Regions from separate parts of the Faecalibacterium faecis genome, predicted to be linked through region 1. Evidence: predicted binding sites of a transcription regulator. Region 1 holds the regulator's gene; each other region holds the start of a gene.
What was found. The regulator Rex, encoded in region 1, represses fermentation and respiration genes when NADH is low (regulators of the CRP and FNR family bind a similar motif). The targets are predictions, from matches to a motif close to ATTGTTAANNNNTTAACAAT.
Positions count from the first base shown of each region.

Region 1 (7,555 bases):
GGCCAGACCAACGAACTGGGTGCCGCTCTTGAAGAAGTTCATATCGGTGAAGCTGTAGTACAGCGACTGACCGAAGGGAACTGCCTTAAAGACGACGAAGCCGATGATCCAGGGGATCAGATAAAACAGACCCTGATATTTGTCCAGCCATTTCTGGAACGGGGTGCGCCCGATGGCGGGAGCATTGCTTTCTTTCATCTGGGAAATCCTCCTTTTTAAGGAATTTCGGAGCATGAGACGGACGAAGGGGTAACAGACTGGATACAGCTTTGTCAAGATTTTGTAATATATCTCTGACAAAAAAGGGGCATCTGCCGGTCGGGCGGCAGGTGCCCCTCAGGTTCAGTCAAAGGGTGCCCTTTTCTGTGCGTGACCGCACACGGCGGCACTCAAAAATGGAACTTAGCCGATGGTGTAGCCAACAGACTCCATGCCGTCCAGCAGGGTGTCAACAACGTCTGCGCCGGCAACGCCGTCGTAGTCAACGGTATCGAACACTTCCTGATAGATGCCGGTGCCGGAAGCCTTCAGGTCGTTGTTCTCGAACAGGGGATCCAGCTTGTTGGTGGTGAAGGCCATGACCTTGGCGTTTGCCTCAGCCACCAGATCCTTGACAGCGCCGGCAGCCTGAGCAGCAGCCAGACCAGCCTTGGAAGCGGGGATGCCGCACTCGGAACCCATGATGGAAGCGCCCTTCTCCTCGTTCAGCAGGAAGTTGATCAGGGTAGCAGCCTCGGCAACGCACTTGCTGGTCTTGGTGATGGCCAGACCCATGGAGACCTTGGAGAAGCCGCCGTTGTTGTCGCCGAACTTGATCTCTTCGCCAACGGTGAAGCCGTCCTTGTTGGCATCATCCAGAGCGGAGGAGTACTTGGAAGCAGCGGAATCCCACTCGAAGATGCCTGCGATCTTACCGGTGATCCACTCGTTGGACTGGTGGGTAGCGGTATCAGAGTTTGCGGAGTAGTAGGTCTTCAGGTTCATCATGACGTGGCCATCCACCAGGCTCTTGATGAAGTCGATGCCCTCAGCGATCTCGTCCTCGGTGTAGTTCAGGGTAGAGGTGACGGGGTCAGCCCAGTCCTTGCCGTACTTGGACTCGAGGTAGAAGACCATCAGTATCATACGGTCGTATGCGCCCAGATGCATGGGGTAGTAATCGTCGCCCAGCTTCTCCTTGAATGCCTTGCCGGCAGCCATCAGATCATCCAGAGACTTGGGAACTTCGGTGATGCCAGCCTTGTTGAAGGTGGTCATGTTCCAGAAGAAGATACGGCCGGTCATGGAAACGGGCACGCACTGCTGGCTGTTTGCAACGTAGCAGGCGTCCATGGCAGCGTCATCCCACTGGGTCAGATCCAGGAACTTGGAAACAGTGTTCAGGTCCACGAACTTGCTGCCATCAGCAGAGTAGTTGTACAGCCAGTTCCAGTTCACCTGGCACACATCCTGTGCGTTGCCAGCGATGAAGGCAGCTGCCATCTTCTCTTCCCAGCCGGACCATGCGGCGAAGGTGGGCTCGATGGTGATGTTGGTGTGCTCAGCCTGGAACTCCTTGATGGCGTTCTGGTAAGCCTCGTGACGGCTGTCGCCGCCCCACCAGCTGATGGTCATGGAAACAGGGCCGTCAGACAGTGCCAGGCTCTCGTCTGCAGAAGCAGCGGGAGCGGAAGAAGCGGTGGAAGCAGCAGAGCCGGATGCAGCAGAGTTGCCGCCGCAGGCAGCCAGAAGGCCGGCAGCGCCCACAGCGCCGGTGACCTTCATGAAATCACGACGAGAAATTGCCTTGCTCATTTTTGTTCTCCTCCTAAATACAGAAAACATCATCTCGAACGGGGGTCTGCACATACCCCGTTGTATACAATTATGATAACAAAACAACAACCAAAAAGAAAGACGCAAATTGCAGATATCTAAACAAAAAACGTACAAATATTGCTCTTGTTTCCGCGCAAGAATTGACGCCTTCGCTGAAATGAATAAACTTGGCTCGAAAAACTGTGCAACATGTATACTTCGCTATTTTGCATAGAAAACTGGGATGCATCATAGGAGGAACGTCGAATTTTGCAATAATTTTGTAAACATTCCGTTTCAGAACGTGGAAACGTTGCATACATTGTGGACGAACAACAGCTTAAAAAGCCCGGATGGGAGTCTTTGAACTGATATATCAATAGCGCAAAAAATGTGCACTCTGATATATCAATTGTTTGCGGCGGGCATCCGGCACCGGTCTTCGGGCATGGAAATCGGTGCTTTTTCGCCCTTTGGGGGGGTGAAGAAGCACCGACAGCGACATATTTTGCGCTGTTGTGTGGACTGCGCCTGTGGGCCGGGAATAAAAAAGAAAGGCTGCCGTGTCGTTGAACACAGCAGCCTTGTATACAAGTTTATTCAACCCGCGAAGCAGCTTTTTCGGCGTAGAACGCGCGCTTTGCCTTGAAATAGCACTGGGGGCACATGCTCACGTACTGCACATCGTTTTCCAGATCGATGGCCACCTGCTCGCCCTCAAAGACGAATCTGCCGTTCACCCTGCGGCAGTTGCAGATGGCCTTGCGGCCGCAGGTGCAGATGGTCTTCATCTCCTCGATGGTGTGGGCCAGCTCCAGCAGGCGGGTAGAGCCGGGAAAGCCCTTAAGCGAAAAATCTGCCCGCAGGCCGTAGCAGATCACCGGAATGTTCAAATCCACCGTTACCATGAACAGCTGTTCTGCCTGCTGCGCAGTGAAAAACTGGCTCTCGTCGCACAGCACGCAGGCCAGCGGCGCACCGTCAGCGTTGGCCGTGCGCACGGCCTCGAACACGTCCGTCTCCGGCGGGATCAGCAGATCAGCCTTGCGGCGCACGCCCAGACGGCTCACCAGCTCACCGCCGCCCTTGGTGTCCACCTGTGGCTTGAGGATCAGCACCCGCATCCCCTGTTCTTCGTAGTTGTGGGCTACCTGCATCAGGGCGGTGCTCTTGCCGCTGTTCATCGCGCCGTAACGGAAATACAGTTTTGCCATTTGAAAAACTCTCCTTACAGAACGAACCCTCTCAGCCAAAGCCTGACGGCTTTGCCAGCTCCCCCGATGGGGGAGCTTTTCTGTATCTTCCGGGCAGGCTGTCCCTGCGCCGGAGAAGCAGAAACTTTCCCGTCCCCACTCACAAAGCTCCCCTTTCGGGGGAGCTGTCGAGCGTATGCGAGACTGAGAGGGTTCAGCGGCATCTCAGGCTTTAACTGAGAGGGTTCTCTTATTACTTATAATAGGTACGTTCAGTCCTGATTGCGCAGGCGGTAGCCAAGGCTCATCAGGCTGTCGCCCAGATGGACGTTCTCCACCACCACATCGGGATACGGCACAGAGAGGTCATAGTGGGAGAAGTTCCAGAAGCCCTCGATGCCCAGATCCACCAGACGGCCGCTGACCTGTTCCGCACCGTCGCGGGGCACACAGAGCACTGCGACCTTGGGGTGATGCTCGGCACAGAAAGACTCCAGCTCGTCGATATGGCGGATCTGGATGCCGCTGATCTCCTTGCCCACCTCGCTCTGTGCCACATCAAAGGCGGCGATCAGGCGGTAGCCGTTGGTATCGGTGGTGATAAAGCGGCTCACTGCCTTGCCCAGACGGCCGCAGCCGATCAGGATGGTGGGCAGGCGGTCACCGTTGCCGAACAGCAGGCCTTCCAGAATGGAGAGCAGGTTTTCCACCGAGTAGCCAATGCCCTGCCGGCCATTCACATCGCCGATGCAGTTGAAGTCCTGCCGTACCTGCGAAGCGGTGGTGCCCATCTGAGCAGCCAGCTCGCGGGAAGAAATGCTGTTGATGCCGTCCGCCTGCAGAGAGCACAGATAGCGGTAATATTTGGGAAGACGCTTGATAACGGGAAGCGAAGCCCTTGCAGGAGTGTTCATAGAATACTTTCTCCTTTCGCTCTATCGCAGTACTTGCCGCAGCTGCCTGCTTTACAGATGCGGCACAAAGAAACCCCGATCCGTTTACGGGTTCATATTGCAGATATTACAGTCAATTATTTAAAGTATACTGCACCGATGGAGAATGTCAAATCATTCTCAAAAAATTTTTATGAAATGTTACCGCTTTTTTGCTGCAGCGGGTCTGCATAGCCCGGCACAGGCTGGGGAATGCTGACAAAAAACGCAGGAGGAAAGCACATGAATGATGAAACGCAGCAGACCGACGCGCGTCGGCTGGAAAAGGAAGAGATCGAGGATCTGGGCACGGTCACGCTGGCCCGCGGCGGGCATGTGATCCACTGCCTGACCGTCATCGGCCAGATCGAAGGCCATTCGGAAGCGCCGCAGGGCCAGAAGACCACGAAGTATGAGCATGTCATCCCGCAGCTGGTGGCCGCGCAGGAGGACCCCCGCATCGAGGGCCTGCTGGTGTTGCTGAACACGGTAGGCGGGGATGTGGAAGCGGGCCTTGCGCTGGCAGAGCTGATCGCCAGCGTGTCCAAACCCAGTGCAACGCTTGTGCTGGGCGGCGGGCACTCCATCGGTATCCCGCTTGCCGTCAGCGCCCGGCGCAGCTTCATCGTGCCCACGGCCACCATGACCGTGCACCCGGTGCGGCATTCCGGTGTCATTCTGGGGGTGCCGCAGACCATGCGCAGCTTTGAGCAGATGCAGCAGCGCATCACCGGCTTTGTGGCGGCCCACAGCGGCATGACCGAAAAACGCTACACCGACCTGATGCTCCACACCGGCGAGCTGGTGATGGACATGGGCACCGTGCTGGATGGACGCCGGGCCGTGAAGGAAAAGCTCATCGACGAGCTGGGCGGGCTTTCGGATGCGCTGGCGTGGCTGTATAAAGAGATTGAACGCAAATGAAGGCCGATTTTGTACAACAATAGGTTTGCCATTTTCTTCCCTGCGTGGTACAATAATAAAATCAAATAGTGTGTCTACTACAAACGCGGGGAACAAAGAAACATGGCAACAAAAAAACGTAAAACGACAACACGGCGCGCAGCATCGCGCAAAAAACGCGCAGAACAGCGGCTTCCGGCGGGGCTTGGCACCCTGTTTGCAGGCCTTTTGCTGGTGGTGCTGGCCTTTGTGGAGGGAGATTCGGCATGGAAGGCCCTGCACGATGTGCTGTTCGGACTTTTTGGCTGCGGCAGCTTTGTGCTGGGCGCGGCAGTGTGCTGCCTTGCTGTGCAGTATACCCGGGGCGAAGACCTTCTGCCCAAGATCTTCAAGCTGGTTCTTGGGCTGGTGTTTGCCTGCGGCACGATGATCGTTTTTTCCGATATCCAGCCGCAGGGCATGTCGGCATTCCAGATGACAGCTGCCTGCTACGCAAACGGCGTGAATGCATGGATCGGCGGCGGTGCGCTGGGTGCACTGCTGGGCGGCAGCCTGCTGCTGCTGTGCGGACGGCCTGCGGCAACCCTTATCATGATCGTGCTGGCACTGTGTGTCAGCCTGTACATTTTTGATTTGACCCCGGCAGAGGTGTGGCAATGGCTGTGCGCTGCGTTTGGCGGCGTGCACGCAAAGGGTGCGGCCATGGCGCAGCAGAGCGCAGCCCGCCGCGCTGAACGTGCCGCTGCCCGCGCGGCAGAAGCCGAGGCTGAGGAAGACTACGACGAAGCAGAAGATGAATACCGGGATGAGGAAGATGCCGAAGAGGAGATGGAAACTCCGGCTTTCCGCATCGGTGTGCCGGACTGGCTGAACGGCATCCGCCACTGGGGCCACAAGGTGACCGAAGAGATGGAGGCGGAGGAGCCGGAGGCCGCCCCGCAGCCGGAGCCGCCCGCAGATACTTCCGGCCAGCCGCTTGCCCAGCCGGAGCCTGCCGCCCCGGCCATCACGCCGGTGCAGGTACGGGTATCCCGGCCCCGGGCTTCCTTTGACGTAGACCTTGGCCCCGACCACACTGAGGTGAAGGAGGGCGGCAGCGAACCCATCGAGCCGCTCATCGTGGGCCCGGGCGGCACCTTTGGGCAGAACCCGCTGCGCCCGGCCCCCAGACCTGCCCCGCAGCCCATCGTACAGGACGCGGTGGAGACCGATGCATCCGATTTCTTTGCAAAAGCTGCACAGCCGGTGCAGCCTGCGGCAGCGGAAAGCTTTGATACTCCGGTCATGACCCCGGCAATGCCGACGGCCCAGCCGGAAAGCCCGGCAGCGGCAGTCACGCCGGAGATGCCCGCCGTGCCCATCCAGCCCGCAGTCCCGGCGGCACCCGCCCGGGTGAGCGCCGAAAACGCCGTTGCCATGCGCGGCACACCCGACGAGGACGGCTGGATCAGCATTACCAGCGAACCGGTGGAGGAAAAGGATATTAGCACGCTGGTGGCAGCGGCAATGGAAAAGCCTGCCGCTTCCGAGCAGGCCGCGGCAGCGGCCCCTGTGGACGAGACCGAACCGGTGGATACTTATCAGTACCAGTATCCGCCCATTGAGCTGTTTGAAAAATCGCAGGACGAGACCGACCCCGGCGCGCAGGAAGAGCTGAAAGCCAACGCCCAGAAGCTGGTGGACACGCTGGAAAGCTTTGGCGTGCGCACCCGTGTGCTGGATATCTCCCGCGGGCCGTCCGTTACCCGGTACGAGGTGCAGCCCATGGCGGGTGTCAAGATCAGCCGCATCACCTCGCTGGCAGACGATATCGCCCTGAACCTTGCGGTGGCGGACGTGCGTATGGAAGCACCCATCCCCGGCAAGCCTGCCGTGGGCATTGAGGTGCCCAACCACAAAAAGACCCCGGTGTATATTCGCAGCGTGTTCGAGAGCCAGAGCTTTTTGCGCATGACCTCACCTCTGGGCATTGCGCTTGGTAAGGACATTGCCGGTGTGGCACAGGTGGCAGACCTGTGCAAGATGCCCCATCTGCTCATTGCAGGCAGCACCGGCAGCGGTAAATCCGTGTGCGTGAACAGCATCATCATGAGCCTGCTGTTCCGCTCCAGCCCGGAGGACGTGAAGCTGCTGCTGATCGACCCCAAGGTGGTGGAGCTGGCCGAGTACAACGGCATTCCCCACCTGCTGATGCCGGTGGTCACCGAGCCGAAAAAGGCCGCAGGTGCCCTTGGCAGCGCGGTGCAGGAGATGGAGCGCCGCTATCATCTGTTTGCAGAGAACAATGTGCGCGACATCAAGTCTTTCAACAAGCTGGCCGCAGAACGGCCTGATCTGGAAAAGATGCCCTACATCGCCATTATCATCGACGAGCTGGCCGATCTGATGATGGTGGTGGGCAAGGATGTGGAGGACTCCATCTGCCGCATCGCCCAGAAGGCCCGCGCTGCCGGTATGCACCTGATCGTAGCCACCCAGCGCCCCAGCGTGGACGTGATCACCGGCCTGATCAAGGCCAACATCCCCAGCCGCATCGCATTTGCAGTGTCCAGTCAGGTGGACAGCCGCACTATTCTGGACGGCTCCGGTGCCGAAAAGCTGCTGGGCATGGGTGATATGCTGTTCATGCCCGTGGGTGCGCCCAAGCCTACCCGTATTCAGGGCACTTTCGTGCGGGATGAGGAGATCAGCCGTGTGCTGGACTTCATCAAGCAGAGCGGCACCGTGCAG
Region 1 covers NZ_JBBMEP010000019.1:28,912-36,466, forward strand. The annotation lists gene WMO17_RS10255 (carbohydrate ABC transporter permease) at 1-198, opposite strand, end outside; gene WMO17_RS10260 (ABC transporter substrate-binding protein) at 403-1,794, opposite strand; gene WMO17_RS10265 (thymidine kinase) at 2,394-3,011, opposite strand; gene WMO17_RS10270 (redox-sensing transcriptional repressor Rex) at 3,263-3,904, opposite strand; gene WMO17_RS10275 (ClpP family protease) at 4,166-4,846, shown strand; gene WMO17_RS10280 (DNA translocase FtsK) at 4,949-7,555, shown strand, end outside.

Region 2 (7,555 bases), on a different contig from region 1:
CGGAGGAGTGAAGGACTTAAAGACGTTCGTCGGAGAACCCTTCAGACCGATGGTATCGACCTCGATCAGCGGATCGTCCTTCAGTGCGTTGTAATCGAACACTTCCATCGGCTTGTCGTAGCAGGTGAAGATGCCGTTCACGCTCATGTAACGGGGCTGGTTCAGCTCCTTGATGCAGGTCAGCAGGCAGGGAGTCTGCACCTTGACCATCATGTAGCCGTCCTCCAGCATACGCTTCACGGTCAGGGTGTTGCCATCCTTCTGGATGTCAGCCACATAGGTGACCTGAGGCAGGTGCAGCTTCTCAGCGATCTGAGGACCGACCTGAGCGGTATCACCATCGATTGCCTGACGGCCGCAGAACACAACGTCCTCGGGGCCGACACCGATCTTGTTGACGGCAGCAGCCAGGATCTGGCTGGTTGCGAAGGTATCGGAACCGCCGAACTCACGGCCGGAGACCAGAACAGCCTTATCTGCACCGCGGGCCAGCAGCTCACGCAGCATGCCTTCTGCCGGCGGGGGACCCATGGTAACAACAACGACTTCGCAGCCGGTAGCGTCCTTGAGCTTCAGAGCAGCCTCCAGAGCGTTCAGGTCATCAGGGTTGGTGATGGTAGCCATCGAAGCACGGTCCAGAGTGCCATCGGGCTTGACGGACACCTTGCCGGAGGTATCAGGAACCTGCTTTACACAAACAATTGCTTTCATTGTAACTCTTGCCTCCCTTACTTCAGCAGCGCGCCGGAAATGACCATCATCTGCACTTCGCTGGTGCCCTCGTAGATCTCAGTGATCTTGGCATCACGCATCATGCGCTCGATGGGATAGTCACGGGTGTAGCCGTAACCGCCGAACAGCTGCAGGCAGCGGCGGGTCACATCGCTTGCGGTGCGGGCTGCGATCAGCTTTGCCTGAGCAGCCTCAACGCTGTAACGGACCTTCTTGCCATCCATTGCTTCCTGCTTCTTCAGAGCAGCAGCGTAGACCAGATACTTTGCAGCCTCAACGCGTGCCTTCATCTCAGCCAGCTCGAACTGGGTGTTCTGGAATGCGGAAATGCTGCGGCCGAACTGCTTGCGCTCCTTGACGTAAGCAACGGTCTCTTCCAGAGCGCCCTCGGCAATGCCCAGAGCCTGAGATGCGATACCGATACGGCCACCGTCCAGAGTAGCCATAGCCAGCTGGAAGCCGCGGCCACGCACACCCAGCATACGGTCAGCAGGGATGCGGCAGTCCTCAAAGATCAGCTCGCAGGTGGAAGAACCGCGGATGCCCATCTTGTCCTCAGCCTTACCGACGGAGAAGCCCGGGTCGGTGCGCTCCACGATAAAGGCGGAGCACTGCTTGGTAGGACGGCCCTTCTTGTCGGGCACGATATCGGTGACAGCAATAACGATAAAGACGTTTGCGTAGCCGGCGTTGGTGATGAAGATCTTGGAACCGTTCAGGATCCAATCACCGGTCTCGGGGTCCTGCTTTGCAAAGGTCTGCTGACCCTGTGCATCAGTGCCGGCACCCGGCTCAGTCAGGCCGAAAGCACCCAGCCACTCACCGCTGCACAGCTTGGGCAGATACTTTGCCTTCTGCTCGGGAGTACCATTTTCATAAATAGGAGCAGCACACAGGCTGGTGTGAGCAGAGACGATGACACCGGTGGTGCCGCAGACCTTGCTCAGCTCTTCCACTGCCATGACGTAGGACAGCACATCGCCGCCTGCACCGCCGACCTCAGTCGGGAAATAAATGCCCATCATGCCGAGCTTGCCCATCTTTTCGACGGTCTCTTTGGGGAAGTACTCTTCCGCATCAACCTTCTTTGCCAGGGGCTTGACTTCGTTCTCAGCAAACTCGCGGTACATTTTCTGTACCATCTGCTGCTGCTTGGACAGAGTAAAATCCATCGCTATATCCTCCTAACGGGTCTTTTTCATTTACCGGAATTGCCCGGTGCAAACAAATTCCTCCCGGCCGCGTTTCCACGGTCGGGAGAAACGTTTATCAGAATTTACAGCTGGTCAACAGGGGTCTTGGTGCGGTCTGCGTTGTAAACGTAGAAGCCCTTGCCGCTCTTGCAGCCCAGGTTGCCGCCGCGGACCATCTTACGGATCAGCGGGCATGCACGGTACTTGCTGTCGCCGGTTTCCTTGTACAGCACGTCCATGATAGCCAGGCAGATATCCAGGCCGATGAAGTCGCCCAGCTCCAGGGGACCCATGGGGTGGTTGGCACCCAGCTTCATGGCAGTGTCAATGCCAGCGATATCGGAAACGCCTTCCATCTTGATGAAGGCTGCTTCGTTGATCATGGGGATCAGGATGCGGTTGACAACGAAACCTGCAGCCTCGTTGACCTGAACCGGCTGCTTGCCGATGGCAACAGAGATCTCCTTGATCTTCTCAACGGTCTCAGCGGGAGTGTTGCAGCCTGCGATGACCTCGATCAGCTTCATGCGGTCTGCGGGGTTAAAGAAGTGCATGCCGACCAGCGGACGGCTAACACCCTTGCCGATCTCGGTGATGGACAGAGAAGAAGTGTTGGAAGCGAAGATGCACTCGGGCTTGCAGATCTTATCCAGCTCGCCGAAGGTGGTCTGCTTGACCTTCATATCCTCAAAAGCAGCCTCAACGACCAGATCGCAGTCAGCGCACAGGTCTTCCTTCAGGCCCGGGGTGATGGCAGCAACGATAGCGTCTGCCTTTTCCTGCGTCATCTTTCCCTTGGCAACCAGCTTCTCGTAGCCCTTCTTGATCTTTGCCAGACCATTCTCGGCCCACTCCTGCTTGATGTCGCACAGAGCAACGGTGTTGCCCTCAACCTGTGCAAATGCCTTTGCGATGCCCTGGCCCATGGTGCCAGCGCCGATAACACCGATCTTCATAGGAAACCTCTCCTTTAATATCAAAAATTATGTAGTAATGGATTAGTTGTTGGTGAACACTGCCTTGGGCTTCGGCTTCTCACGGCTCAGGAAGCAGGCCATGCCTTCCTTCTGGTCGTGGGTCTCGAAGCAGCTGCCGAACAGCTTTTCCTCGACCTCAACAGCCTTCTCGATGGGCAGGCTGATGCCGCCGTTGATTGCCTTCTTGCAGTTGCGTACAGCGATGGGTGCATTCTTTGCGATCTTGCCGGCCAGCTTCAGCACGTTCTCCATCAGTTCAGCCTGAGGATACACAGCGTTCACCAGACCAATGCGCAGAGCCTCGTCCGCCTTGATGTTCAGTGCAGAGTAGACCAGCTGCTTTGCCATACCCATGCCGACCAGACGTGCCAGACGCTGGGTGCCGCCGAAGCCCGGGGTGATGCCCAGACCCACTTCCGGCTGGCCGAACACAGCGTTGTCAGAGCAGATGCGGATGTCGCAGCTCATAGCCAGCTCGTTGCCGCCGCCCAGTGCAAAGCCGTTCACGGCTGCAATAACGGGGATGGGGAAGCTCTCGATCATCAGGAACACATCATTGCCCAGCTTGCCGAAGGCCTCGCCCTCTGCCTTGGTCATGGTGCTCATGGAACCGATATCTGCACCTGCCACGAAGCTCTTGTCGCCTTCGCCGGTCAGAACGATGCAGCGGACAGTCTCCTGATCCACAGCCTCAAAAGCTGCCTTCAGGTCTGCCAGAACTTCGGGATTCAGGGCATTCAGTGCCTTGGGGCGGTCGATGGTAATGATCTCAACTGCACCCTGCACCTCGGTTTTTACAAATGCCATTGTGAAAACCTCCTATTCAAATCTTATCAATTATCACAAACAGCCCCCGGACGGAGGAAAGGCTCTCCGGTTCCCTTCCCCGTCCGGGTCTGTCATTCAGTCAGGATTCCAAGAGGTGGAACTTAGTCCATCTCAACGATGGTAGCGCAGCCCATGCCGCCGCCGATGCACAGGGTAGCCAGACCCTTGTGAGCACCGCGATGCTTCATAGCATACAGCAGGGTGACCAGGATACGAGCGCCGGAAGCGCCGACCGGGTGGCCCAGAGCAATTGCGCCGCCGTTGACGTTCACCTTGCTCATATCAAAGTTCAGAGCCTGGCTGACAGCCACAGACTGAGCAGCAAATGCCTCGTTGGCCTCGATCAGATCCATGTCAGCAACGCTCATGCCGGTCTTAGCCATGACCTTCTTGGTAGCAGCGATGGGGCCCAGACCCATGACTTCCGGCTCAACGCCAGCCAAAGCACCTGCGACCCAGGTAGCCAGAGGCTTCACGCCCAGCTCCTTAGCCTTCTCCTCGCTCATGATGACCAGAGCAGCAGCGCCGTCATTGATGGCGGAAGAGTTGCCGGCGGTCACGATGCCGTCCTTGGTGAAAGCGGGCTTCAGCTTTGCCAGCACTTCAGGAGCGCTCAGACGGGGGCCTTCATCAGTATCGAACACGGTGTCGCCCTTCTTGCCCTTGATCACAACGGGAACGATCTCGTCCTTGAAAGCGCCGTCCTTGATGGCCTTGTCAGCCTTCAGCTGGCTGTTGTATGAGAACTCGTCCAGCATCTCACGGGTGATGGGGCTGTAGCCGTACTTCTTCTGATAGGTCTCGTTGGTGCAGACGTTCTCAGCGGTCATGCCCATGTGCTTGTTGAAGCCGCAGGCATCCCACAGAGCATCGTTGACCATGGTATCCACGATCTCGCTCTTGCCCATAGGAGCGCCCATGCGGTAGCCGTAACGAGCCTTCTGCAGTGCGAAGGGAGCCATGTCCATGTTCTCCATGCCGCCTGCGACCACGATATCAGCATCGCCAGCCTCGATCATCTGAGCAGCCATATTGACGCAGTTCAGACCGGAGCCGCACACCACGTTGACAGTGACAGCCGGGGTCTCGATGGGCAGGCCAGCCTTCAGAGCAGCCTGACGAGCGACGTTCTGGCCCAGACCGGCCTGAATGACGCAGCCCATGTAGACATGATCGACCTGCTCGGGAGCGACGTTTGCACGGTTCAGAGCTTCCTTGATGACGATGGAGCCCAGCTCAACTGCGGGAACGTTTGCCAGAGTGCCGCCGAACTTGCCAATAGCGGTACGGCATGCAGATGCGATAACGATCTTTTTCATGTGAATAGCCTCCTGAATTGTGTATGTGTTACTTTTCGTAAGCCATTTTTATCAAAACGCCCGTAAGCGCTTTTACAAATTAGGTCTCGGGGTCTTTTTTCTGCCGGATCAGCGCATACTTTTCGTTGACCGCCTTTTCCACATTGGGTGTGACGAACTTACCGATGTCGCTGCCGTAGTAAGCTGCCTCTTTTACAATGGTGGAAGAAAGGTAGCTCCACTTGATGCTCGTTGCCAGAAACATGGTCTCGATGCCGGGCATCAGTGCGTGATTGGTCTGCGCAAGCTGGATCTCGTTTTCAAAATCCGTCACCGCCCGCAGGCCCCGCACCATCACCGAAGCGTGCCGTTTCTTGGCGAACTCCACGGTCAGGCCGTCGAAGCTCTCCACCGAAACATTCTGGATGCCTTTGCAGCACTCCTTGAGCAGCTCTACGCGCTCCTCCACGGTGAAGAGCGGATTCTTTGCGCTGTTGTTGAGCACCGCCACGATCAGATGATCGTTGATCTTTGCTGCGCGCTTGATGATATCGAGATGCCCTTTTGTGACCGGATCGAACGAACCGGGATAAACTGCTGTTGCCATCGTCTGGTGTCCTCCTTGAGCGCTGTGAAAAGCGCGTTTTGGTTCTGCCATGATAGCACTTTCCAGTCTTGGGTGCAAGATTTTTGTGCAAGCTGTACGTTTTATCGTTAAAATTTAAACAATCAATGTCGTGCTGCATCGCAGCTGCCTGCTACGCTATAAGTAAACCATATCGTCAAAATTTTATCAAGTCCTTTTGCAAAGATTTTGGTTTTCCAGTACCAAACAATCGTCCAAAAACTCCTCGAATTTTGTCCATATTGCCAGTCGGTCAAAATTTTCTCGATAAACTATTGATTCTACACATTGTTAATGTTATAACTAAGTTGTGCAGATCTGCTGCCCTGTCCGACAGCTGCCTTCTGCTGGTTATCAGGATATCATCCGCCTGTGTCAGAGCTGTGTTCAAATTGCCAACAGGTGGTAAACATCCTGCAAAGATTTGTCCGTGCAGGAAGAGTAAATGATAAATTTACAATTCCTTTATGTTATTATAGGAGAGGATGGTTTATAATGGATTTTACGGAACTGTATGCTCAGAAGAAAATGACCGCCGCTCAGGCTGCCGCACTGGTCAAAAGCGGTGACTGGGTGGATTACGGCTGGGCTGTGAACACCCCTGTGGCGGTGGATGCCGAGATCGCAAAGCGTCTGCCTGAGCTGGAAGGTGTCAACTTCCGCGGCGGCATCCTGATGTGGGTGCCCGCGATCTTCCAGATCGACGATCCCGCTGCACACATGACATGGAACAGCTGGCATATGGGCGGCATTGAGCGCAAGGCCATTGCACAGGGCTTCTCCTTCTACTCCCCCATCCGTTATTCCGAGCTGCCCCGCTACTACCGCGAAAGCCCGGATCCGCTGGATGTGGCGGTGTTCCAGGTGACCCCCATGGACGAGCATGGCTACTTCAACTTCGGCCCCAGTGCATCTCATCTGGGTGCTGTGTGCGAAAAAGCCAAGAAGATCATCGTTGAGGTCAACAAGAACATGCCCCGCTGCCTTGGCGGCATGGAGAACTGCATCCACATTTCTCAGGTCACCGGCATCGTGGAAGGCGAGAACCCGCCCATCGGCCAGATGGCCGCTCCCGGTGCTGCTACCGAAGTGGATCTGAAGGTTGCCAACCTGATCGTTCCGCAGATCCCCAACGGTGCCTGCCTGCAGCTGGGCATCGGCGGTATGCCCAATGCCATCGGCAGCCTGATCGCACAGAGCGATTTGAAGGATCTGGGCGTGCACACCGAAATGTATGTGGATGCCTTTGTGGATATCGCCAAGGCCGGCAAGATCACCGGTGCATGCAAGCAGCTGGACAAGGGCCGTCAGGTCTACGCCTTCGGTGCCGGCACCCAGAAAATGTACGATTACCTGAACGATAATCCGGAGTGCATGTCTGCACCCGTGGACTACACCAACGATATCCGCAGCATCTCCGCACTGGATAACTTTATTTCCATCAACAACGCTGTGGACATCGACCTGTTCGGTCAGGTGAACGCCGAGACTGCAGGCCTCAAGCACATCTCCGGTGCCGGCGGTCAGCTGGACTTCGTTCTGGGCGCATACCTTTCCAAGGGCGGCAAGAGCTTTATCTGCCTGTCCTCTACCTTCTTTAATAAGAAGACCGGCCAGCTGGAGAGCCGCATCCGTCCCACTCTGGAAAACGGCAGCATCGTCACCGATACCCGTGCCAACATCCACTACCTGTGCACCGAGTACGGCTGCGTGAACCTGAAGGGCCTGACCACCTGGGAAAAGGCTGAAGCTCTGATCAGCGTAGCACATCCCGACTTCCGTGAAGACCTGATCAAGGAAGCCGAAAAAATGCACATCTGGCGCAGGAGCAACAAAATCTGATAAGTGCCGCGGGGATTCCTGCTGTCCGCGGCTGAAATGGAGTCTATCATGATGGACAAA
Region 2 covers NZ_JBBMEP010000001.1:125,611-133,165, reverse strand. The annotation lists gene acrB (acryloyl-CoA reductase electron transfer subunit gamma) at 1-711, opposite strand, end outside; gene WMO17_RS00600 (acyl-CoA dehydrogenase family protein) at 729-1,904, opposite strand; gene WMO17_RS00595 (3-hydroxyacyl-CoA dehydrogenase family protein) at 2,009-2,881, opposite strand; gene WMO17_RS00590 (enoyl-CoA hydratase-related protein) at 2,924-3,709, opposite strand; gene WMO17_RS00585 (acetyl-CoA C-acetyltransferase) at 3,832-5,049, opposite strand; gene coaD (pantetheine-phosphate adenylyltransferase) at 5,129-5,635, opposite strand; gene WMO17_RS00575 (butyryl-CoA:acetate CoA-transferase) at 6,149-7,495, shown strand; gene WMO17_RS00570 (AI-2E family transporter) at 7,544-7,555, shown strand, end outside.
Region 2: a site for Rex is predicted at 5,739-5,758, ahead of coaD (pantetheine-phosphate adenylyltransferase). Genes of this name have one in related genera too.

Region 3 (7,555 bases), on a different contig from region 1:
TCTTGTCCAGCACTTCTTCCCGGCAGTCGGCGGCAAACTGCATCCCGCTGCCGCGGGGCAGGGGCTCCAGCTTGACATGCACCTCCGCATAGTGGCGCAGCGGCTCGTAGTGGCCCACGCCCTCCATAGGCTCCGTGATGGTCTCCTTGTACAGAATGCCGCCGGGGCCGAACTCCACGTTCAGGCCAAAGCGCTCTGCCAGCAAACTGCGCAGCACTTCCAGCTGCACCTCGCCCATGAGCTGCACATGGATCTCGCCCAAAGTCTCGTTCCATACCACATGGAGCTGCGGCTCCTCTTCTTCCAGCCGGTGCAGCTTGCCCAGTGCCGCGTGCACATCAGCCCCCTCCGGCAGCAGCACCTGATAGCTTAGCACCGGTTCCAGAACCGGCACATCGCTGTCGCGTTCCGCGCCAAGGCCCTCGCCCGGGCGCGCCTTGGTCAGGCCGGTGACGGCGCACACCTGCCCCGGGCCGATGGCTTCCGCCAGCGTATACTTTACGCCGGAGTACAGCCGCAGCTGGTTTGCCTTTTCCTCCCACGGCTCACCATCTGCTTCGCCGGAGAGCTGGGCCTTTACCTTCAGTTCGCCGCCAGTCACGCGCAGCCATGTCAGGCGCGTGCCCTGCTCATCCTGCGACACCTTAAACACCTTGGCGCCAAAGGCATCCAGCGCGGGAGCCGGACGGGTATAGCGGTCGATGCCGTCCATCAGAGCGTCCACGCTTTCCAGTGCATCGTTTTCGGTACGCCGCAGCGCCGAACCGAACCAGCACGGGAACACATGCCGGCGTGCAACGGCCGGGATGAGGTCCGCATCGGTCAACTGCCCGGCATCCAGCATCCGATCCATCAGGTTTTCGTCACACAGAGCCAGTGCTTCGTCCCGGTCGGCCTGCGGCACATCAAAGGCCACAAAGCCCTCGCCCAGACGGTGGTTCAGCTGGGCGAGCAGCTCTTCCCTGCTCTTGCCGGGCAGGTCCATCTTGTTCACGAACACAAAGGTGGGCACATGGTAGCGCCGCAGCAGCCGCCAGAGCGTCTCGGTGTGGCTCTGCACGCCGTCGGTGCCGCTTACCACCAGCACAGCATAGTCCAGCACCTGCAGGGTGCGCTCTGTCTCGGTGGAAAAATCCACATGGCCGGGGGTGTCCAGCAATGTGATATCCGTATTGCCCGCTGTCAACAGGGCCTGCTTAGAAAAGATGGTGATGCCGCGCGCTTTTTCAAGCGTGTCGGTATCCAGAAAGGCATCCTTGTGATCCACGCGGCCCAGCTTGCGGATCGCGCCGGAGCGGTAGAGCATGGCTTCCGAAAGGGTGGTCTTGCCGGAGTCCACATGGGCAAGGATGCCCAGAACGATTTGTTTATGCGTTGTTTCCATCCGCTTCTCCTACAATCAAAAATTCATTTTTATTGTAGCACGGATGGGAAAAAAAGAAAAGTTTTTGATTTAGAATGGGGTCGAAACCCAAAAACGCAGTTTATCTTATCGGCTTTTCACGTGAAAAAACAGCTCTGGAAAATCCGCAGATTTTCCAGAGCTGTAAATATAAGAATAACAATTCCGCTATTCATAGCCAAAGCGAACGCGTCGGCCATTTTAACGGTCAATTACTCCACAATGATGCTCTTGCCGGTCATTTCAGCAGGCACGGGCAGACCGATATACGGCAGCATGGTGGGAGCGATATCGGCAAGGCAGCCGCCCTCACGCAGCTTCACATCGCCGCAGCCAACAGCCACAAAGGGCACCACATTGGTGGTGTGTGCGGTGAAGGGGGTGCCGTCCGGGTTCATCATCTTCTCGGCGTTGCCGTGGTCGGCGGTGATGAAGGCGCAGCCGCCTGCATTCAGCACAGCAGTGACCACCTGATCCACAGCAGTGTCAACGGCTTCCACGGCCTTGACCGCAGCATCGAACACGCCGGTGTGGCCGACCATATCGCAGTTTGCGAAGTTCAGGATCACCACATCGTACTTGCCGCTCTCGATGCGCTTGACGCACTCGGCAGCAACCTCGGGGGCGCTCATCTCGGGCTTCAGGTCATAGGTGGCGACCTTCGGGCTGGGGATCACGCAGCGGTCCTCGCCCTCGTAGGGAGCCTCCACGCCGCCGTTGAAGAAGAAGGTGACATGAGCGTACTTCTCGGTCTCGGCAATGCGCAGCTGAGTCTTGCCATTCTCGGACAGGTACTGGCCCAGAACGTTCTTCAGCTCCACAGGCGGATAGGCGACCTCGCAGTTGGGCATGGTGGCATCGTATTCGGCCATGCAGACATAGTTCACCTGCTTGCGGCCGCCGCGGCGCTCAAAGCCGGTGAACGCATCGTCGCAGAAGATACGGGTCATCTGGCGGGCACGGTCGGGGCGGAAGTTCATGAAGATGACGGTGTCGCCATCCTGCACGCGGCCGCCCTCACAGGTGACGCAGGGCAGAACGAACTCGTCGGTCTTGTCTGCTGCATAGGATGCCTCGATGGCCTCGGCAGCGTTGGCGGCATGATTGCCCTCGCCGTAGACAAAGGCAGCATATGCCTTCTCTTCACGATCCCAGTTGTTATCGCGATCCATGGCGTAGTAACGGCCGGAGACGCTGGCGATCTTGCCGATGCCCAGCTCGTCCAGCTTGGCCTGCAGGTCGGCCAGGAAGCCCTTGCCGGAGTGCGGGTCGGTATCACGGCCATCAGTGATGCAGTGCAGGTAAACGTTCTTTGCACCCAGATGTTTTGCCATTTCCAGCACGCCGAACCAGTGGTCTGCGTGGCTGTGCACACCGCCGGTGCCCACCAGACCCATCAGATGGATGGCCTTGCCGGCATCGATGGCAGCCTTCATGTTCTTGACCAGAACCGGGTTCTGGAGCATCTCGCCGTCCTTGATGGACTTGGTGATGAGGGTGAGCTGCTGGTACACGATGCGGCCAGCGCCCATGTTGGTGTGGCCAACCTCAGAGTTGCCCATCTGGCCCTCGGGCAGACCGACGGCCATACCGGAAGCGTTGATGGTGGTCATGGGATATTTTGCCATCAGAGCATCGAGGTGGGGTTTCTTTGCGGCGACCACGGCGTTGCCGAAGGTCTCCTCCGGCACCCAGCCGAAGCCATCCATGATGCACAGAAGAACAGGTTTCTTTGCCATAAAATTGAATCTCCTTTGAATTTAACAAATCAGCGCCCGGCACAGCGCTGAAAATGCGGCGCAGCCGGGCGCTGAAACAGCTGATTTAAACCGTCGATCAGCCCTTGGTGGCTGCGTTGACGATCACTGCAAAGTCGGGAGCCTTCAGGGATGCGCCGCCGATCAGGCCGCCGTCCACATCCTTTTTGCTCAGCAGCTCCTCGCAGTTCTTGGCGTTCATACTGCCGCCGTACTGGACAGTGGTAGCCTCGGCAACTGCCTCGCCGTACACCTCGCCGATCACCTTGCGGATCTGGCCGCAGACTTCCTCAGCCTGATCGGCGGTAGCGGTCTTGCCGGTGCCGATGGCCCAGATGGGCTCGTAAGCGATCACAACATTTGCCATCTGCTCAGCGGTCACATCACGCAGAGCGATCTTGGTCTGCATACGCACCAGCTCTTCGGTCACGCCCTCTTCGCGCTGCTGCAGGCTCTCGCCCACGCAGATGATGACCTTCAGACCGGCGTTCAGAGCAGCCAGAGCGCGCTTGTTCACGGTCTGGTCGGTCTCGGCGAAGTACTGGCGGCGCTCAGAGTGGCCCACAATGACGTACTCCACGCCCAGATCTACCAGCATGTCAGCGCTGATCTCGCCGGTGAAAGCGCCGGACTTCTCGAAGTGAACATTCTCAGCACCCACATGGATGTTGGTGCCCTTGGTCTTTTCCACAGCGGTGACCAGATCGGTATACGGGGTGCAGATGACCACCTCGCAGCCTGCGTCCTGCACTGCGGGGACCAGCTCGTCCACCAGAACAGCAGCCTCGGAGGCAGTCTTGTTCATCTTCCAGTTGCCTGCAATGATAGCCTTACGCTTTGCCTTATCCATGATACTCTATCTCCTTTATTTACCTTCTATCGTGCTATCGTGCAGAAAGCTCTGCACAAACAAAAAGATGCGGCGGCGCTAAAGCCGCCGCACCCATTATGATGCCGGGATCAGATTATGCGTTCTGAATGACTGCGATGCCGGGCAGCTCCTTGCCCTCCAGATACTCCAGAGAAGCGCCGCCGCCGGTGGAGATGTGGGTCATCTTGTCGCCCAGACCCATCTGCTGCACAGCTGCTGCGCTGTCGCCGCCGCCGATCACGGTGGTAGCATCGCTCTCAGCCATAGCCTTGGCAACTGCCAGAGTGCCAGCTGCCAGAGTGGGGTTCTCGAACACGCCCATGGGGCCGTTCCACACAACGGTCTTGGATGCCTTGACAGCATCGGCAAACAGCTTCATGGTCTCGGGGCCGATGTCGCAGCCTTCCATGTCAGCCGGGATCGCGGTGACGGGAACAACAGTGGTCTCAACCGGAGCGTCGATGGGATCGGGGAAGTCCTTGATGCAGACAGCATCAACGGGCAGCAGCAGCTTCACGCCCTTCTCCTGAGCCTTGGCCATCATCTCCTTGCAGTAATCCAGCTTGGAATCGTCGCACAGGCTCTTGCCGACCTCGTAGCCCTGAGCCTTGACGAAGGTGTAAGCCATGCCGCCGCCGATGATCAGGGTATCGACCTTCTCCAGCAGGTTGGAGATAACATTCAGCTTGTCTGCGACCTTTGCGCCGCCCAGAATAGCGGTGAAGGGACGAACGGGATCGTTCACAGCGTTGCCCAGATACTTGATCTCCTTCTCCATCAGGTAACCAACAGCGGTATCCTTGATGAAGTCGGTGACACCTGCAGTGGAGCAGTGTGCACGGTGGCAGCTGCCGAATGCATCGTCAACATATGCATCAGCCAGAGAAGCCAGCTCTTCGCTGAACTCAGGCATGTTCTTGGTCTCTTCCTTGCGGAAGCGGGTGTTCTGCAGCAGAACGACATCGCCGTTGTTCATGGCAGCAACAGCAGCCTTTGCGTTCTCGCCCACAACGTTGTCGTCGTCAGCAAACACAACGGTCTTGCCCAGCTTTGCGCTCAGAGCCACAGCAACGGGTGCCAGGCTGAACTTTGCCTCGGGGCCGTTCTTGGGCTTGCCCAGATGGCTGCACAGGATGACCTTTGCGCCATCGTTGACCAGCTTCTGGATGGTGGGCAGAGCTGCGTTGATGCGGTTCTCGTTGGTGATCACACCGTCCTTCATCGGGACGTTGAAATCGCAACGGACAAGCACCTTCTTGCCGCAGTAGTTCTGATCGTCGATCGTCTTCTTACCTAAACCCATGGTAATAAACTCCTCTCAAGTTTTAATTTCTGAACTAGAGTTTCGCTCGCATTCGGGGGATCTTGCCCCGTTACTCTACTATTATAAACAAAAACCGTGCACATTGCAAGGTTGCAAAATAGATAATAGTTTAACAAACATTTGCCGCTGATGCACGGAAATGTGTGTATTTTGACCGAAAGCCGCAGCTTTACCGTGTTTTCCGGCAGAACATTCCGCAAATGCGGTCATACATTCCCCATATGAACTTCTGGTTCCGCTGATCCCGCTCAAAAATTGCTTTCACACCAGCATAGCCGCTCGCCTTATACTTCCTGAAAATATTCTGCTTTCAGAGGATTATTCGACACTTCTTTTTCAAAGAATTCTTTGAAGCCTTCCTCCAATACATCCAGAAAATCCGGAGTCACCCCCCCACATATTCATGGATATCAGATAATTTTTCTGTGACCCAGCAGGTCACTTGTTCCTTAAAATGTGCCCTACTGGGTCACATTTTGGTCTCAGAAGCCATCTCTGCTAAAGGGGAAAAAAGAAAATTCTGACTTCTATGTTGGCTGCTCTTTTCGTTCTTCTTGATCTGGATTTATTTCTGTAATTACTTTCTCTACAGCGTCCTTATCAGTAATATCCAGGGCCATATACCGTGCTTTTGTTACTGCAGAACCATCTGCCACGCCGCTGTAGTTTTCCTGAATATCCGAACCGACGCCTTCATGACCACGCTTCAATAGCTCATTCATCACATCATGACCCAACTGACCGCCTACGCCCGTTATAAAAAACTTCATTCCGCTATATTCCTCTCACAAATTTTTATATCTAACCGCCGATGCAATACATCGGCGGGGTTTATCTATATCAAACAGTGTGTTCATCACACTGTAGTTATCATTTTTCTCACAGTGATCATCTTCCGACCACCACTGAATCTTTTATGTAGACCTGTCATGGGCTACTCACTTATTTCGCTTCAACTGAAACTTTATGGTAGACACCTTCATAGCCTGCACAATATCGACTGCCACTACCTGATGGTTCTGCGCCAGCAGCACTCCCAAGGAAAGCCCGACGTATCCCGTGCCGGCCACAGCGATTTTATAGTTTTTCATTCACGCCATTAGGGATAAAGTGCGTTTCTCTTCCATAAGTTTCCTTAAAATAATCCTGCACGCCTTTGCTCAGAACAATGACCTCGTCCGCATATTTCGCAGCATTTTTTTCGCCTTGGTGGATAAACTTAGAACCAAGTCCTGATTGCCATTTCTCGCGCTGCCAATCAATGCCGGCCGATGTCAAGTCTTGGACAACATTTTTCACAAATAAAATTGAAAAAACGCCAAAAAAATAAGCCCTACAAGGCTTTCAATCGGTATCGAACCGATCTGAGCCTTGTAGGGCTTTACATTTTACTCTATATGCTTTTTATCTTAGACCGCCTGCAGCGGGGTGTTTTCCATCACTTTCTTAAATTCCTCTACTGTCATTCCAGCATCTTCCGCTGCTTCTTCAATCGTCACACGGCCTTTTCTTACCTGTTTAACCAGCATCCGCATCTCACCAATGTTGATGCCTTCTTCTCTACCTTCGGCCTTTACGCCCTGACTAAGGTTGCACATAACAAGCACCTCCCTTTCCAGTTCTTCGTTCATTGCAACGCCAAATTCTTCTTCAAGAATTTTCTTTTTCTCAGTAGCTGCTCTGGAAGAAGAGAGCAGCACATCCATAAATTTCACAATACCTGTATAGTTTTCCGTACCCGGTTCTCCAAGACAAATCGTTACAACACTCATCAAGTCGTAGTTTTCCGATTTTTCAACAGCGTTTCCAATCAACTGCTCTGGTCGGATAGAATAACGAATCAGAGTGTTTTGGAACTCCTTGGTTGGGTGTGTACAAACCCAGATAGAGTACACCTTTCGGATTTTCCCATACTCCGAGTTCGTGAATATCGGACCATGCTGTGCGGAGATCATCCTGCTGCAATAATAGATTGCTCGCTTTGTCAACGGGTATCCCGGATTAAAAGCCGTCTGCGCCTCCACATTAATAATAAGACGTATCACATCTTTCTGTTCAGCAGAACCTTCTGATGCTGGTGCGATTGCATCGAACCGAACATCATAATTGATGGTTCCCTCAGTCAGCGTAGAATCCTCATTATTGCTACCAGCAATTACGTCAGAAGTTTTCTTGGGTCTGTTTGTATCATCAACATGAAC
Region 3 covers NZ_JBBMEP010000012.1:35,081-42,635, reverse strand. The annotation lists gene WMO17_RS07700 (TetM/TetW/TetO/TetS family tetracycline resistance ribosomal protection protein) at 1-1,384, opposite strand, end outside; gene gpmI (2,3-bisphosphoglycerate-independent phosphoglycerate mutase) at 1,615-3,141, opposite strand; gene tpiA (triose-phosphate isomerase) at 3,239-4,009, opposite strand; gene WMO17_RS07685 (phosphoglycerate kinase) at 4,125-5,333, opposite strand; partial or broken gene WMO17_RS07680 (NAD-dependent epimerase/dehydratase family protein) at 5,912-6,124, opposite strand; gene WMO17_RS07675 (hypothetical protein) at 6,293-6,445, opposite strand; gene WMO17_RS07670 (DUF1972 domain-containing protein) at 6,432-6,653, opposite strand; gene WMO17_RS07665 (hypothetical protein) at 6,764-7,555, opposite strand, start outside.
Region 3: a site for Rex is predicted at 5,452-5,471, ahead of WMO17_RS07685 (phosphoglycerate kinase). Genes of this name have one in related genera too.